2 regions of the Stenotrophomonas tuberculopleuritidis genome follow, and region 1 is predicted to be linked to the other one. Evidence: riboswitches for the same ligand, from Rfam matches in the RefSeq annotation. Region 1 holds a riboswitch; the other holds the start of a gene.
The links. A riboswitch is a leader RNA that binds a small molecule or an ion and turns the genes downstream of it on or off. The one in region 1 is predicted to bind cobalamin.
Positions count from the first base shown of each region.

Region 2: another riboswitch for cobalamin. It lies ahead of btuB (TonB-dependent vitamin B12 receptor); the one in region 1 lies ahead of metE (5-methyltetrahydropteroyltriglutamate--homocysteine S-methyltransferase).

Region 1 covers NZ_CP130831.1:272,216-279,829, reverse strand. Annotated here, with positions in the region: gene Q5Z10_RS01200 (patatin-like phospholipase family protein) at 1-1,576, opposite strand, end outside; gene Q5Z10_RS01195 (bifunctional nicotinamide-nucleotide adenylyltransferase/Nudix hydroxylase) at 1,788-2,837, shown strand; gene Q5Z10_RS01190 (nicotinate phosphoribosyltransferase) at 2,902-4,311, shown strand; cobalamin riboswitch at 4,403-4,634, shown strand; gene metE (5-methyltetrahydropteroyltriglutamate--homocysteine S-methyltransferase) at 4,855-7,152, shown strand; gene Q5Z10_RS01180 (epoxyqueuosine reductase QueH) at 7,216-7,614, shown strand, end outside.
Region 2 covers NZ_CP130831.1:554,653-562,266, reverse strand. Annotated here, with positions in the region: gene Q5Z10_RS02590 (aminotransferase-like domain-containing protein) at 1-310, shown strand, start outside; gene bioD (dethiobiotin synthase) at 393-1,079, opposite strand; gene msrC (free L-methionine (R)-S-oxide reductase MsrC) at 1,145-1,627, shown strand; gene Q5Z10_RS02575 (TfoX/Sxy family protein) at 1,624-1,986, shown strand; gene Q5Z10_RS02570 (histidine phosphatase family protein) at 2,053-2,631, opposite strand; gene Q5Z10_RS02565 (acyltransferase family protein) at 2,763-3,923, opposite strand; cobalamin riboswitch at 3,950-4,170, shown strand; gene btuB (TonB-dependent vitamin B12 receptor) at 4,288-6,129, shown strand; gene gph (phosphoglycolate phosphatase) at 6,200-6,871, opposite strand; gene Q5Z10_RS02550 (class I SAM-dependent methyltransferase) at 6,919-7,614, opposite strand, start outside.

The sequences.
Region 1 (7,614 bases):
GGTTCTGGAACGAGAACGCACAGAAGCGCGCACCGGCCAGACTGCCCTTGTCGGCGATGCGGGTCAGCACCTCCTGTGGCATGTCCAGGTTCATGCCGCCCTCGTCGCCCTGCAGGCTCACGTGCACGATGCGGTCGCGGTAGCCGGGCGCGCGCGCCTGCAGCAGATCGCGCCAGTTCTGCATGGTCGCCACCACCGCGAACAGGAAGCGGCCCAGCTCGGCAGCCGCCAGCGGCGTGGCGATCGACTGGTAGGTGCGCTGCCAGCCATGGCGGTTCTCGGTGGGCAGGAAAACCGCATGTTCCAGTGCCTGGCGGCCACTGCCGCGCGGGTTCATCTCTTCGGCATGCTGCGGATAGACCAGGTTGATGGCGAACGTCGGCCAGCGCGGCAGGGCCGCGTCGAACAGATGGATCGGGAAGTTGCTGCTGATGCCGCCGTCGGAGAACCAGCAGATGCGGAACGCGGTGATCACTGGGCCGCAGGCCTGTCCGGCACTGGTCAGGCCTTCCATGCTGTCGGCCACGTTGTGCTCCTGGTCCGGTGCGGCAGCCGACGGTTCGCAGCGGCGCTCGCGGCGCGATGGCTCGTGCAGCGGCACTGCGCTGATCAGCAGCGGGAAACTCAGGCTCATGCGCGTGGCCACCAGCACCGGCAGCTGCGGGCCCTGCGGCAGGTGGAAATAGCGCCGCCCTTCCACCTCCAGCGGCGGGCCGGCCTGCGTCACCAGCCACTGCACCACGCTGGCGGGGAACAGCTGCTCGAACTCCTCGCGCAGGAACCAGAACTGCGCGCCGCCCAGCGGCAGCGTGCGTGGTTCGTTGTGCGAGATGCAGGTGGTGATCATCTGCAGGCTGATCGCATGCGGGCTGTCCGGCTCGCCGGCATAGCGCGGTGCAGCGTGCAGGTCGGCGAAGGTGAGCGGCGCGTCCAGCGGCTTGCCGGACAGCTGCTGCAGGCAGGTGTGCAGCCACTCGGTCAGCGCGGGCGTATCCGCATCGCGACCCAGCCCGCTGCACAGGCCCAGCAGGTTGCGCCGCGCCACCCGCGCCACCCGCAGCGCGGCAGCAGCCACGCCCGCACCATAGGCGCACAGCACCGACGGCAGCAGCGTCGCCGCCACGCCGCTCCAGCCGCCGCCCCACCACCCCAGGCCCAGCAGCAGCGCCAACGACACCAGCACCTCCAGCGGCGCGATCTCGAACACGGCGACGGCCAGGCACAGCAGCTTGCGCGGCAGGCTGGCATTGCCGGTCAGCACCACCAGCAGCCGATAGGCGGCACGTGCACCGCGCGCCGGCTGGAACAGGCGGTAGATGAAGCCACGCTGCGACAGCTGCGCCGATACCGCCGACAGCCCGCCATAGCCGGCATCGTCGGGCAGCTGCTCGCCGGCCTGCTGGCGGCGATCGCCGCACGCCGCCGCCGCCGCCACCGCCGCGGCGATGGCCCCGGCCGAGGTGCCGCCGATGCTCTTGAAGCGGTAGTCACGGGCCAGCGCCAGTACCGCATTGGGGTACACGATGCCGCTGGTGATGCCGCCCTTCATGACCAGATCGCAGTACTTGTCCGCCACTGTCGTGCCCCATGCATGCCGTCCGCCGCGTGGATGCCAGTATGGCGCAGAGGCTTCTCAGGGCCTGAGAACGGCAGCCCAGTCCGGGCAGCACGCCGCGGCGTTCAGCAGACGGCATGGCTGCGGGCTTGACCGCCTGCACCATCGGCGTAGCATCTGCGGCAAGCCAAGGGACAGACCCGCGGCTGCCACAACGACATGAGGGATTCTCATGGAATTCGACTATCTGGTTTTCATCGGGCGTTTCGAGCCCTTCCACAACGGCCACGCCGCCGTTGCCCGCCTGGCCCTGAGCCGGGCCCGCAAGCTGATCTTCCTGGTCGGCTCTGCCGATACCCCCCGCAGCCTGCGCAATCCCTGGACCGTGGCCGAACGCGCCGTGATGATCCAGGCCGCCCTCGACGGCCACACCGACCGCCTGCTGATCCGCCCGCTGCGCGACCACCTGTACAACGAAGCGCAGTGGATCGCCAACGTGCAGCGCCAGGTGGCCGAAGCGCTGCGCAACGACGGTGCCGCCGCCGATGCGAAGGTTGGCCTGATCGGCATGGACAAGGATGCCTCCAGCTACTACCTGCGCGAATTCCCGCAGTGGCCGCTGGTCGATGTGCAGCACACCGCCACCCTGTCGGCCACCGAACTGCGGCGTTACCTGTTCGAAGCCGGTGACGTGGATTTCCACGGTGCGCTGCTGATGCTGCGGGGCAACGTGCCGGCGCCGGTGTACGACATGCTCGAAGCGTTCCGCAAGAGCGCACCTGCCTACGGCCAGCTGGTGGCCGAGTACCGCTTCATCGAACAGTACAAGGCGGCCTGGAAGGATGCGCCCTATGCGCCCACCTTCGTCACCACCGATGCGGTGGTGGTGCATTCGGGCCACGTGCTGCTGGTGCGGCGCCGTTCGGAACCCGGCAAGGGCCTGTGGGCGCTGCCCGGCGGCTTCGTCGGCCAGGAGCAGAGCCTGCTTGACAGCTGCCTGCGCGAACTGCGCGAGGAAACCCGGCTGAAGATCCCACTGCCCGTGCTGAAGGGATCGCTGAAGGGCCAGCAGGTGTTCGACCACCCCGACCGCAGCCAGCGTGGCCGCACCATCACCCACGGTTTCCACTTCGAGTTCCCGGCCGGTGAGCTGCCGCCGGTGCGTGGCGGCGACGATGCCGACAAGGCGCGCTGGATTCCGGTCAGCGAAGCGCTGGACATGGGCCCGCAGCTGTTCGAAGACCACCTGCACATCCTGGAGTATTTCCTCGGCCGCGGCTGACAGGCCCGGCTTTCCCACTGGCGGACAGACCGCCGGTGTCACTCGACGCGAAGGAGCTTCCGTCATGCAGTACCTCGATAATCTTCTCCTCAACACCGACAGCTACAAGGCCAGCCACTGGCTGCAGTACCCGCCGGGTACCGATGCCACGTTCTTCTACGTGGAATCGCGTGGCGGCCTGCACGACCGCACGGTGTTCTTCGGCCTGCAGGCGATCCTCAAGGATGCGCTGGCACGGCCGGTCACCCACGCCGACATCGACGACGCCGCTGCGGTGTTCGCCGCCCATGGCGAACCGTTCAACGAGGCCGGCTGGCGCGACATCGTCGACCGCCTGGGCGGCCACCTGCCGGTGCGCATCCGCGCCGTGCCCGAGGGCAGTGTGGTGCCCACGCACCAAGCGCTGATGACCATCGAGTCGACCGATCCGGCGGCGTTCTGGGTGCCCTCGTACCTGGAAACCCTGCTGCTGCGTGTGTGGTACCCGGTCACCGTGGCCACCATCAGCTGGCATGCGCGGCAGACCATCGCCGGCTTCCTGCAGCAGACCAGCGACGACCCGCAGGGGCAGCTGCCGTTCAAGCTGCACGACTTCGGCGCGCGCGGCGTATCCAGCCTGGAATCGGCCGCACTGGGCGGTGCCGCGCACCTGGTCAGTTTCCTCGGTACCGATACCGTGTCGGCGCTGTGCCTGGCCCGCGCGCACTACCACGCGCCGATGGCGGGTTATTCCATTCCCGCTGCCGAGCACAGCACCATCACCAGCTGGGGCCGCGAGCGGGAAGTGGAGGCGTACCGCAACATGCTGCGCCAGTTCGGCAAGCCAGGCGCGATCGTCGCAGTGGTGTCGGACAGCTACGACATCTTCCGCGCCATCAGCGAGCACTGGGGCACGACGTTGCGCGATGAAGTGGTGGCCTCGGGTGCGACACTGGTGATCCGCCCGGATTCGGGTGATCCGGTGGAGATCGTTGCCGAAAGCCTGCGCAGGCTGGACGAGGCCTTTGGGCACACGCTCAATGCCAAGGGCTACCGCGTACTCAACCACGTGCGCGTGATCCAGGGGGATGGCATCAACCCCGGCACGATCCGCGCGATCCTGCAGCGAACGACCGGAGACGGCTATTCGGCCGACAACGTGGCCTTCGGCATGGGTGGCGCCCTGCTGCAGCGGCTGGACCGGGATACCCAGAAGTTCGCGCTGAAGTGTTCGGCGGCCCGCATCGATGGCCAGTGGGCCGATGTCTACAAGGATCCGGTCACCGATGCCGGCAAGACCAGCAAGCGTGGCCGCATGCGCCTGCTGCGGCGGGTCGCCGATGGCAGCCTGCACACGGTGCCGCTGCCCGCCGACGGTGATGAGCGCCTGCCGCCCGGCTGCGAAGATGCGATGGTGACCGTGTGGGAAAACGGCCGCCTCCTGCACGACCAGCGCCTGGATGACATCCGCGCGCGCGCCGCGGCCCAGCACTGAGACCGCCACGCCCCGGGCCCGGCCGGCGATGCACGCCGCGCCGGGTCCTCTGCTGCTGGCTGCCGCCCCTTGACCATTGCCGCCAACCGGCCTACCTTGTGCACGCCGAAGGTATCCATCTCTTCATGCGAATGAAGGGATGGATTTAAACGGGAATCCGGTGAAGGCGCGTCGCGCGCCCATTCCGGAGCTGCCCCGCAGCGGTGAATGGAAACGAATCCTGCCAACAGCACTGGGCATGCGCCTGGGAAGCGGCAGGTACTAGGTGGGCCGCACGGCCCGTGTCCATCAGCCCGAATACCGGCCCCGGCCGGGGGACACGACCGTCCCCTGACTCGACCTGGACTCTCCGCGGGGAGGGTTGCCGGGACCAGCGACGTCCTGCCTGAGCGGGATGCGTGGTCACGTGCGCCCTTTTCACGGCATCCGGTTCGCCCGCGGGGGCGAAGGTCGCTGGCAAGGCGCCCGTGGACCGGCAACGGTACGCGTCGCCCTGCAGTTCCTTCGTTCCTCAATGCCGATACGCAATGAGGACACGCTGCAATGACCACTGTTACCAACCTGGGCTTCCCCCGCATCGGCGCCAAGCGCGAACTGAAGCGGGCGCTCGAACGCCACTGGGCCGGCGATGACGATGCCGCCACCCTGCTGGCCACCGCCGCCGCACTGCGCGCGCGGCACTGGCAGCTGCAGATCGAGGCCGGTGTGGATGTGCCGCCGAGCAACGATTTCAGCCTGTATGACCAGGTACTGGATACCGCCTGGCTGTTCGATGCCATTCCCGAACGTTACCGTGCGCTGGCGGCGCGCGATCCGCTGGCCGCCTACTTCGCCACCGCGCGCGGGCTGCAGCGCGATGGCACCGACCTGCGCGCGCTGGAAATGACCAAGTGGTTCGACACCAACTATCACTATCTGGTGCCGGAACTGCATGCCGGCCAGGCGTTCACGCTGCGGGGCGACAAGCCGCTGGCCGAGTTCAACGAAGCCAGGGCGCTGGGCATCCATACCCGCCCGGTGCTGCTGGGGCCGGTCAGCTTCCTGCTGCTGTCCAAGACTACCGACGGCAGCAACGCACTGGCCCTGCTGGACGCACTGCTGCCGGCCTACGTGCAGCTGCTCGGCCAGCTGGCCGATGCCGGTGCCGACTGGGTGCAGCTGGATGAGCCGCTGCTGGTGCAGGACCTGGGCCCCGATGCGCACGCCGCCTTTGAACGGGCCTATGCGGCGCTGGCCGCGGCGAAGCGCCCGAAGCTGCTGGTCGCCACCTACTTTGGTGCGCTGGACGACAACCTCGGCCTGGCGGCGCGGCTGCCGGTGGATGGCCTGCACGTGGACCTGGTACGCGCACCGGAACAGCTGGATGCACTGCTGAAGGTCCTGCCGGCCGAGCGCGTGCTGTCTGCCGGCCTGGTCAACGGCCGCAACATCTGGCGCACGCACCTGGACAACGCCCTGATCCTGGCCCGCTTCGCCCACGTCAACCGGGGTGCCGACAAGCTGTGGCTGGCACCGTCGTGTTCGCTGCTGCACAGTCCGGTCGACCTGTCGCTGGAGAAGAAGCTGGATGACGAACTGAAGGGCTGGCTGGCGTTCTCGACCCAGAAGCTGCAGGAACTGCGCCTGCTGGCCGATGCGCTGGACGGCAAGGCCAGCGCCGATGCCGGGCTGGCCGCCAACCGCGCCGCGCTGGAGGGCCGCCGCCGTTCGCCGCGCGTGCACAACCCGGCCGTGGCCGCGCGCCTGGAGGCGCTCACCGCCGCCGATGCCCAGCGCCACAGCGCCTACCCGCAGCGCCGCACCGCGCAGCACGCCGCGCTGCAGCTGCCGCTGCTGCCGACCACCACGATCGGCTCGTTCCCGCAGACCCTGGAGGTGCGCGAGGCACGTGCCCGGTTCAAGTCCGGCAAGCTCGGCCTGGCCGAGTACGAGGCGTTCCTGGAACAACAGACCGCGCAAGCCGTGCGCGTGCAGGAAGAGCTCGGCCTGGACGTACTGGTGCACGGTGAGTTCGAGCGCAACGACATGGTGGAGTATTTCGGCGAGCAGCTGCAGGGCTTTGCGTTCACCGGCAATGGCTGGGTGCAGAGCTATGGCTCGCGTTGCGTGAAGCCGCCGGTCATCTTCGGCGATGTCAGCCGTCCGCAGCCGATGACCGTGCGCTGGTCCAGCTACGCACAATCGCTCACCGACAAGCCGATGAAGGGCATGCTGACCGGTCCGGTGACCGTGCTGCAGTGGTCATTCGTGCGCGATGACCAGGAACGCGATGTCACCTGCCGGCAGATCGCGCTGGCGCTGCGCGATGAAGTACACGATCTGGAGGCGGCCGGCATCGGCGTGATCCAGGTGGACGAACCGGCGATCCGCGAAGGCCTGCCGCTGCGACGCGCGCAGTGGCGCGCCTATCTGGACTGGGCGGTGGAATCATTCCGCATCAGCACCAGCGGCGTGCGCGATGCCACCCAGATCCATACCCACATGTGCTACTCCGAGTTCAACGACATCATCCACTCGGTCGCCGCGATGGACGCCGACGTGATCTCGATCGAGACCTCGCGCTCGCGCATGGAACTGCTGGACGCGTTCGTGAAGTTCAACTATCCCAACGAGATCGGCCCGGGCGTGTATGACATCCACTCGCCGCGGGTGCCGGACAAGGCCGAGATGGTTGACCTGCTGCGCCGGGCGCTGGCCGTGCTGAAGCCGGAACAGCTGTGGGTGAACCCGGATTGCGGGCTGAAGACCCGCGGTTGGCCCGAAACCCGCGCGGCGCTGCAGGCGCTGGTCGCCGCCGCAGTGGAGCTGCGCAGCGAACACGAAGACGCCCGCGTCGCCTGATTCTTTCCCGCAATCCGATGCACGGGCCGCCGCCGTTGCCGGCGGCCCGTGCGGTACTGAACGATGACCGAACTCCAGCGCCCCACCCTGACCCTGCCCGACAACGGCCAGCGCCTGCTGCTGCATTCCTGCTGCGCACCGTGTTCGGGCGAAGTCATGGAGGCGATCACCGCCTCCGGGATCGACTACGCGATCTTCTTCTACAACCCCAACATCCACCCGGTGAAGGAGTACGAGCTGCGCAAGCAGGAGAACATCCGCTTCGCCGAGCAGCACGGCATTCCCTTCATCGACTGCGACTACGACACCGACAACTGGTTCAGCCGCGCGCGCGGCATGGAGAACGAACCCGAGCGCGGCATCCGCTGCACGATGTGCTTTGACATGCGCTTCGAGCGCACCGCGCTGTATGCGCATGAGCACGGCTACGACACCATCAGCTCGTCGCTGGGCATTTCGCGC
Region 2 (7,614 bases), 280 kb from region 1:
GCGCCGGCTGTACCGCGAGCAGGTCGGCCGCCTGCGCCAGCTGGTGGCCGAGCATTTCCCGGCGGGAACCTGCGCGACCGAGCCGCAGGGCGGCTTCCTGCTGTGGCTCGAGCTGCCGGGCGTGGATACCCGCGAGCTGTTCGAGCGGGCCCTGCAGGAGGACATCGTGTTCATGCCTGGGCAGGTGTATTCGCGCGGCGCGCGTTACCGGCACTGCCTGCGGCTGTCGTGCTGCCAGGCCCTGGACGCGCGCTTCGTCAGCGCGGTGGAGCGCCTGGGCGCGATCGCGCGGGAACTGGCAGCGCGCTGATGGAGCGGCAGTGCCGGGCCCTGCCTGTGGGCTTCCCCGGGCGCCGCGCTGCGCGCTCGCCGGGCATGGCCCGGCGCAACCATCACGTGCTGTGCAGATGCGCGCCCAGCGCTTCGCCCCTGGCACCCGGCAGATGCGGCAGCCGGCCCCAGCACGGCATCGGCAGGCGCTGCTGCAGCGTGGCGAAGTTCTCATCCTGGCGCTGCATCGCCGGATCGACGTGGTTGCCGATCCACCCCGCGCAGGCCACGCCAGCGGCCTGCAGTGCCTGCAGGGTCAGCCGGGCGTGGTTGACGCAGCCCAGCCGCATGCCGACCACCAGCACCACCGGCAGCCGCAGGGCGCGCACCAGGTCGAGCTGATCCAGCTGCGCCGACAGTGGCGCCAGCCATCCTCCAACGCCTTCCACCACCACCACATCGGCCTGCGCCCGCAGGCGCTCGAACGCAGCCACGATTGGTGCCAGCTCGATGCGTACGCCATCCTCGGCGGCGGCCAGTTCAGGCGCCAGCGGCTGCCGCAGCGCGTAGGGGTTGAGGTCGGCATAGTCCGGCACCGGCCAGCTGGCCGCCTGCAGCGCCAGGGCATCCTCGTTGCGCAGGCCCTGGCCCAGATCCTGGCTGCCGCTGGCCACCGGCTTCATGCCCACCGCACGCAGACCACGGTGCCGCAGCGCATGCAGCAGGGCGGTGCTGGCGGCGGTCTTGCCGATCTCGGTATCGGTGCCCGTGACGAACAGGGCAGGCGGCAGCGTGGCAGGCAAGGACATCGACGGCTCCAGCGGATGGCGGGGCTGCATTATCGCCGGCCCCACGTGCTTGCTAGACTGCGGTCATGTTCGCCAATGCCTCGCTCACCGGCAGCAAGCCGGAACAATACGCCCAGCTGCTGGAACAGGCCCGTGGCCTGGTCTACGACGAGTCCGACCGCATCGCCAATGCGGCCAACCTCTCGGCGCTGGTCTACCACGCCCTGCCCGACCTGAACTGGGTGGGCTTCTACCTCTATGACGGCAAGGAGCTGGTGGTCGGCCCGTTCCAGGGCCTGCCGGCCTGCGTGCGCATTCCGCTGGACAAGGGCGTGTGCGGTGCCGCGGCCAGCCAGCGGGTCACCCAGCGCATCGACGATGTGGATGCGTTCCCGGGCCACATCGCCTGTGATTCGGCCTCGCGCTCGGAGCTGGTGGTACCGCTGGTCCGCGGTGATGAACTGATCGGCGTGTTCGACATCGACAGCCCCCGGATCGGCCGCTTCGATGCCGACGACCAGGCAGGTCTGGAAGCGATTGCCCGTGTGTTCGTCGAGGCCCTGGGATGAGCGCGGCCAAGCTGCGCAACATCGGGCCCAAGAGTGCGGCGTGGCTGCGTCAGGTGGGCCTGCGCAGCCGCGAGGATCTGGTCGCCACCGGGGCGGTCGGCGCATTCGTCAAGGTCAAGCGCGCCGGCTTCAAGCCCAGCCTGAACCTGCTGTACTCGCTGGAAGGCGCGCTGCTGGACTGCCATTGGCAGGAACTCAGCGAGCCCCAGCGCGAGGCGCTCGTGCAGGACTACGAAGCGCGCATCGCCGCACACCCGCTGAAAGCCGCCGGCCCGGCATCGGGCCCGGTGCATGAGCAGCGCTTCGACGCCGACGATGACGCCGAAGACAGCGCGCCCGGGTACGCCGACGAGGACTGATGCACGGCCCGGCGCCACACAGGGCGCACCGGACCGGTAGCGCCGGGCCACGCCCGGCGAGTGCACTCACGGCTGCTGCAGTTCCAGCAGTTCACCGACCAGCCCGACGTCAGCGCGTTCCAGCCGGACGCGCAGACGCGTGCCGTGGTCGATACGCAGCGCCCAGCACAACGACATCGGCAGGCCACACACCTGCGACAGCACCATGCGCAACGGGCCGCCGTGGCTGACCACCACCGTCGGCGGTGGATCATCGTCATCCAGCAGGCGATCCAGCGCGCGCGCGATGCGCCGTTCGAAGTGGCCCCAGCTTTCGCCGTTGGGCGGCGGGAACGAATGCGGATCGGCATGGAAGGCGGCCAGCGCGTCCTCCGGCAGATCGAACAGCGACTGCCCGTCCCAATCGCCGAAATCCAGTTCCTCCCACTCCTCGTCCGACTCCACGTCCAGCCCGCGCGGGGTGGCCAAGGCCATTGCCGTATGCAGGGAACGCAGGCGTGGCGAACTGATCACCCGTTCCCAGTGCTGGCCGGCGTAGGCCTCGACCAGCTCCTGTGGCAGGCGGGCCAGCTGGGGGGGATCGCTGCGGCCATCGAGGAATTCATCACGACCGTTGCCGGCATGACGGACCAGGTCGAGGATCATGGCGCGGGAACCGCGCGCATGGGGCGGCCCCGGGGCGGGCACGCGCAGCGCGTGGGACAGGTCGACGATTGCAGCAACATCATGGGCACGACTCACTTCCAGACAGCATCCCCGCAGCGGGGCGCACCATTCTAGCGTGGCCCACTCTCCGCCGGTCCGGAACGAAGGCCTGCGCGAGGCACGGACAATGACGCCATCATGCGCTTGCCCAGCCGTATCATCGGCGCTTCAACGCAGCGGTGCCCCAGCGCGGCCAGCGGCAGCGACACCGCCAGGACCACTGCGGCACATACCAGATAACCGGCTGTTCCCTCACCGGTCACGCCGAGTACGCGGCCGAACACCGGCCCCAGCACGGCAATCACGATCGGATGACCGAGGTAGAGCGAATAGCTCACCGTGCCCAGCCAGGCCGTCGTGCGATTGACCAGCCAGCGTGGGGGGCATTGCGAGCAGCCGAGCAACAGCGCCAGATAGCCCAGGCCGGTCAGCTGCCATTGACCGGCGCCGCTCCATCCACCCACGATCCCCGTCACGACCAGCAGCAGTATCAGCGCGCCGGTGATGTTCAACGCCATCCCCCACCGCCGCGCCGGCGCCGGCGCCAACCGCGAAAGTGCGCTGTGCATGTGGAAGGCCACCAGGCCCATCGCAAACACCGGCCCGTGCCTCAGCCAGCCATACCCCCCCAGCGATGCGGCTGCGCGTGCGCCCAGCCAGCCGTTGCCTGCCAACGCTGCCAGACCCAGCAGGCACAACAGCAGGATCCACGCTCTCCGGCCGTTGTTCACCAGCAGGATCAGCGCGGGGAAGATGGCATAGAACAGCATTTCCACGCCCACCGCCCAGCTGGCCCAGACGATGCCCTGCTCCCAGCCGGGGAACAGATTGAAGGTAAAGGTGGCATTGGCGACGATCTCGGCCCAGGGATGACCGGCATGACTGCCCCGGCCATCCCTGAAAACAGAGAATGCCAGCAGGACGTAGAACAGCGGAGCGATGCGCAGGAACCGGTGCAGATAGAAACTCAGCAACGGCCGACCGCTGGCCTGGTGGCGAGGGAGGGTGTAGCACAGCGAGAACGCGCTGATCACGAAGAACAGGGCGACGCCGGTGGCCCCCAGCTGCAGTATCGGCAACAACCAGCCCGCCACGGGCAGCGCCGGCGCCGGCATCGACTGTACGTGGAACAACACGACATACACGGCAGCCAAGCCCCGAAGTGAATCGAGGAACTGCAGGCGGTCCTTTGCAACCATCATCCAATTTCCAACGGGCGAGCAGGTGACCACCTCACTCTACCAGCTGGTGATGCCGTAGACTGCGCGCACTTCCAGGTGACCTGCGGCCCTGCCGGCAGGTTGAAACGGGAAGCCGGTGACGCGTGGCAACACGCCATGCCGGCGCTGCCCCCGCAACGGTAAGCACGTCAGTTCCAGGCAACCCGCCACTGTGCCGCAGGCATGGGAAGGCGCCTGGACGGTGGCCTCGCGCCACCTGGCGGCGAGCCCGGAGACCGGCCCGGAAGCCTCAGGTCGCGATGCGGTGGGCATGGCGCTGGACGCGCATGGCGATCGCCGTCGCGTCGGCGCTTGCCTGTCCCTGCGACTCCTCCCCTTCGCCGCGCGGGCGTGCGCGGCACCTGGAGTCCCCCCGATGAAGCTGCAGATTTCCGTGTTGTCACTGGCCATGCTGGCCGCCCTGCCCGCGCTGGCCCGCGCCGATGCAGGCACCGCCGACCTGGACCAGGTGCTGGTCACCGCCACCCGCACCCCCATCGCCCTGCAGGACAGCATCGCGCCGGCACAGGTGATCGACCGCGCCCAGATCGAATCCAGCCAGGCGACCTCGCTGCAGGAACTGCTGCAGGGCCGTGCCGGCATCAACCTGACCAACGCCGGCGGCCTGGGCAAGCAGAGCTCGCTGTTCCTGCGCGGCACCAATTCCTCGCACACCGTGGTACTGGTGGATGGCGTGCGCATCAACAGCGCCGACCTCGGCCTGGCGATGTACCAGGACCTGCCGCTGGCGCAGATCGAGCGCGTGGAAATCGTGCGCGGCCCCCAGTCCAGCCTGTACGGCGCCGATGCCATCGGCGGCGTGATCCAGATCTTCACCCGCCGCAACCAGGGCGACTTCGCACCGCACTTCCAGCTCGGTGGCGGCAGCAACGGCCTGCGTGAAGCCAGTGGCGGCATCGGTGGCGGCACCGAGCGCGGCTGGTTCGGCGCCGACATTGCCTACCAGCACTCGGATGGCATCGACGCCTGCCGGGGCTCGGCCACGCTGTTCGCCGGCTGCTTCGCCGATGAGCCCGACCGCGATGGCTATCGCAACGTGTCCAAGAGCCTGCGCGGCGGCTACACCTTCAGCCCGCAGTGGAGCGTGGAAGGCAGCGCGCTGCGCGCCGATGGCGAGAACCACTACGACGGCTACTACAACTACTCCGAAACGCGCCAGCAGGTGCTGGCCGGCAAGCTGCGCTACACCCCGTCCGAACGGCTGGCGCTGACCGCCAATGTCGGCCGCAGCGACAACGAATCGGACAATCGCGGTGATTTCGACGCGCACGGCAGCGCACAGACGCACCGCGACAGTGCATCGCTGCAGGCCGACATCGGCGTGGCCGACGGCCAGCTGCTGAGCGCCGGCGTCGACTGGAGCGAGGACAACCTGGATGGCAGCAGCGCAGGCTATCTGGTCGAAAGCCGCCGCAACACCGGTGTGTTCATGCAGTACCAGGCCCGCTTCGGCCGCCACCAGCTGCAGGCCAGTGCGCGCAATGACGACAATGCGCAGTTCGGCAATCACGCCACCGGCAGCCTCGGCTGGGCGATGGCGCTGGTTCATGGCCTGCGCATCAACGCCAGCTATGGCACCGCCTTCAAGGCACCGACCTTCAGCGACCTGTACGACCCGTGGAGTGGCGTGCCGACGCTGGACCCGGAGACCTCGAAGAGCGCCAACATCGGCATCTCGCAGCAGGGCCAGGGCTGGCATTGGGGCCTGGACCTGTATGAAACCCGCATCGATGACCTGATCACCTATGACGCCGCAACCTTCAGGATGCAGCAGATCGAGAAGGCACGGATCCGCGGCGCCGAACTGACCGGTGGCGTCGTGCTGGCCGGCTTCGATGTCAACGCCCAGCTGAGCTACACCGACCCGCGCAACCGCACCCGTGGCAGCACGCAGTTCGACAACTGGCTGCCGCGCCGTGCACAGCAGACCGCGCGCCTGGACGTGGACCGCCGCTTCGGCGACTTCCGCGCTGGGCTGACCGTGCAGGGCGCCGGCAAGCGCTACGACGATGCCGCCAATGCGGTGAAGCTGGCCGGCTACGGCACGCTGGACCTGCGCGCGGAATACGCGCTGACGCCGTCGTGGTCGGTACTGGCACGCGCGGCCAATGTGTTCGACCGCCGCTACGAAACCGTGGCGTGGTTCAACCAGCCCGGTCGCGAGTATCAGCTGAGCGTGCGTTACCAGCCGAAATAGCAGAACACGCCATCGACGCATGGCGTCGATCGACAGGATCGGTAGCGCCGGGCCATGCCCGGCGAGCGCTTCACGGTGTCCGAATGTCGGCAGCCAACCCCGGCAGTTCGCGCAGATCGTCGATCACCGCCACCGCCTTCGCGTTGTCCAGGTCCAGGCCACGTGGATAGCCATAACGCACCAGTGCGATCGGCATGCCGGCATCGTCGGCCGCACGGTAGTCGGTCAGCGAATCGCCGACCATCAGGCACTGCGCCACGGGCAGGCCGAAGTGGGCCGCGATATGCCGCAGCGGCTCCCCACTGGGCTTGCGCTGCGGCAGCGAATCCCCCCCCAGCACCAGCGCGAACGCATCACCGATACCCAGGTGCTGCAGCAACGGCGGCACCAGCGCTGCGGGCTTGTTGGTGCAGATGGCCAGCGGCACATGGCGTGCCCGCAGCTGCGCCAGTGCGTCGGTCACGCCATCGAACAGGCGCGGGCTGCGCAGCAGGCATTCGCGGTAATGCAGCATGAAGCCCGGCATCACCGTCGCCAGATCGACCTCGCGGCCGGCAGCGTGCAGCGCCTGTTCGACCAGGCGCCGCACACCGTCGCCGATCCAGTCCAGCACGGTGGCCTCGGGTACCCGAGCCACGCCGATGTCCTCCAGCGTGCGGTTCAACGCTTCGGCGATATCCGATGCGCTGTCGACCAGCGTGCCATCGAGATCGAACACGACCAACGGATAGGGATACGACATGGGACGGCACCTGTACGACGTGGGGCCGTCCATTGTACGCGGCAGCGTCAGCCGACCCGGCGTGCGCGGGTCGCCAGGAACGTGGGCAGGAAGCGGTCGATCAGGAAGCGCGGCTGCGGCTGCCAGTCTTCCATGAAGCGATCGATCACGAACCCTGCATCGAGCTGGCCGCCGAGCAGTTCAGCCAGGCTGTGGCCGAAGGTGAGTGCTTCGCCACGGGCCAGCTTGGCCTCGCGTGCAGCCGGCTCCAGGTCTTCCAGGTCCGAATACGGAATGGCGTACTGCGGCCGCATCAGGCCCTGCTCGCTCAGCTGCGGATCACGCGCGGCAACGAACACCACCGGATTGTAGAAGCTGGCCATCAGCAGGCCATCGCGTGCCAGCACGCGGTGGCATTCGGCCCACACCGGGCGGACATCGGGCACGTACAGATTCGAGATGGGATGGAACACCACGTCGAAACTGCCGTTGGCAAAGACACGCAGATCGCGCATGTCGCCCTGCACCGTGCGCAGGGACAGGCCATCGCGATCGGCCACGGCGCGATCCTGCGCCAACTGCCCGTCGGAAAGGTCGAACACCGTCACCTCGGCCCCTGCGGCAGCAAGCACCGGTGCCTGCTGGCCACCGGCCGAGGCCAGGCACAGGATGCGGCGGCCACGCACGTCGCCCAGCCAGTCCAGCGGCAGCGCGCGCGGGGTCAGGTGCACCTGCCAGCGCCCGTCGCGTGCGGCGGCGATCGT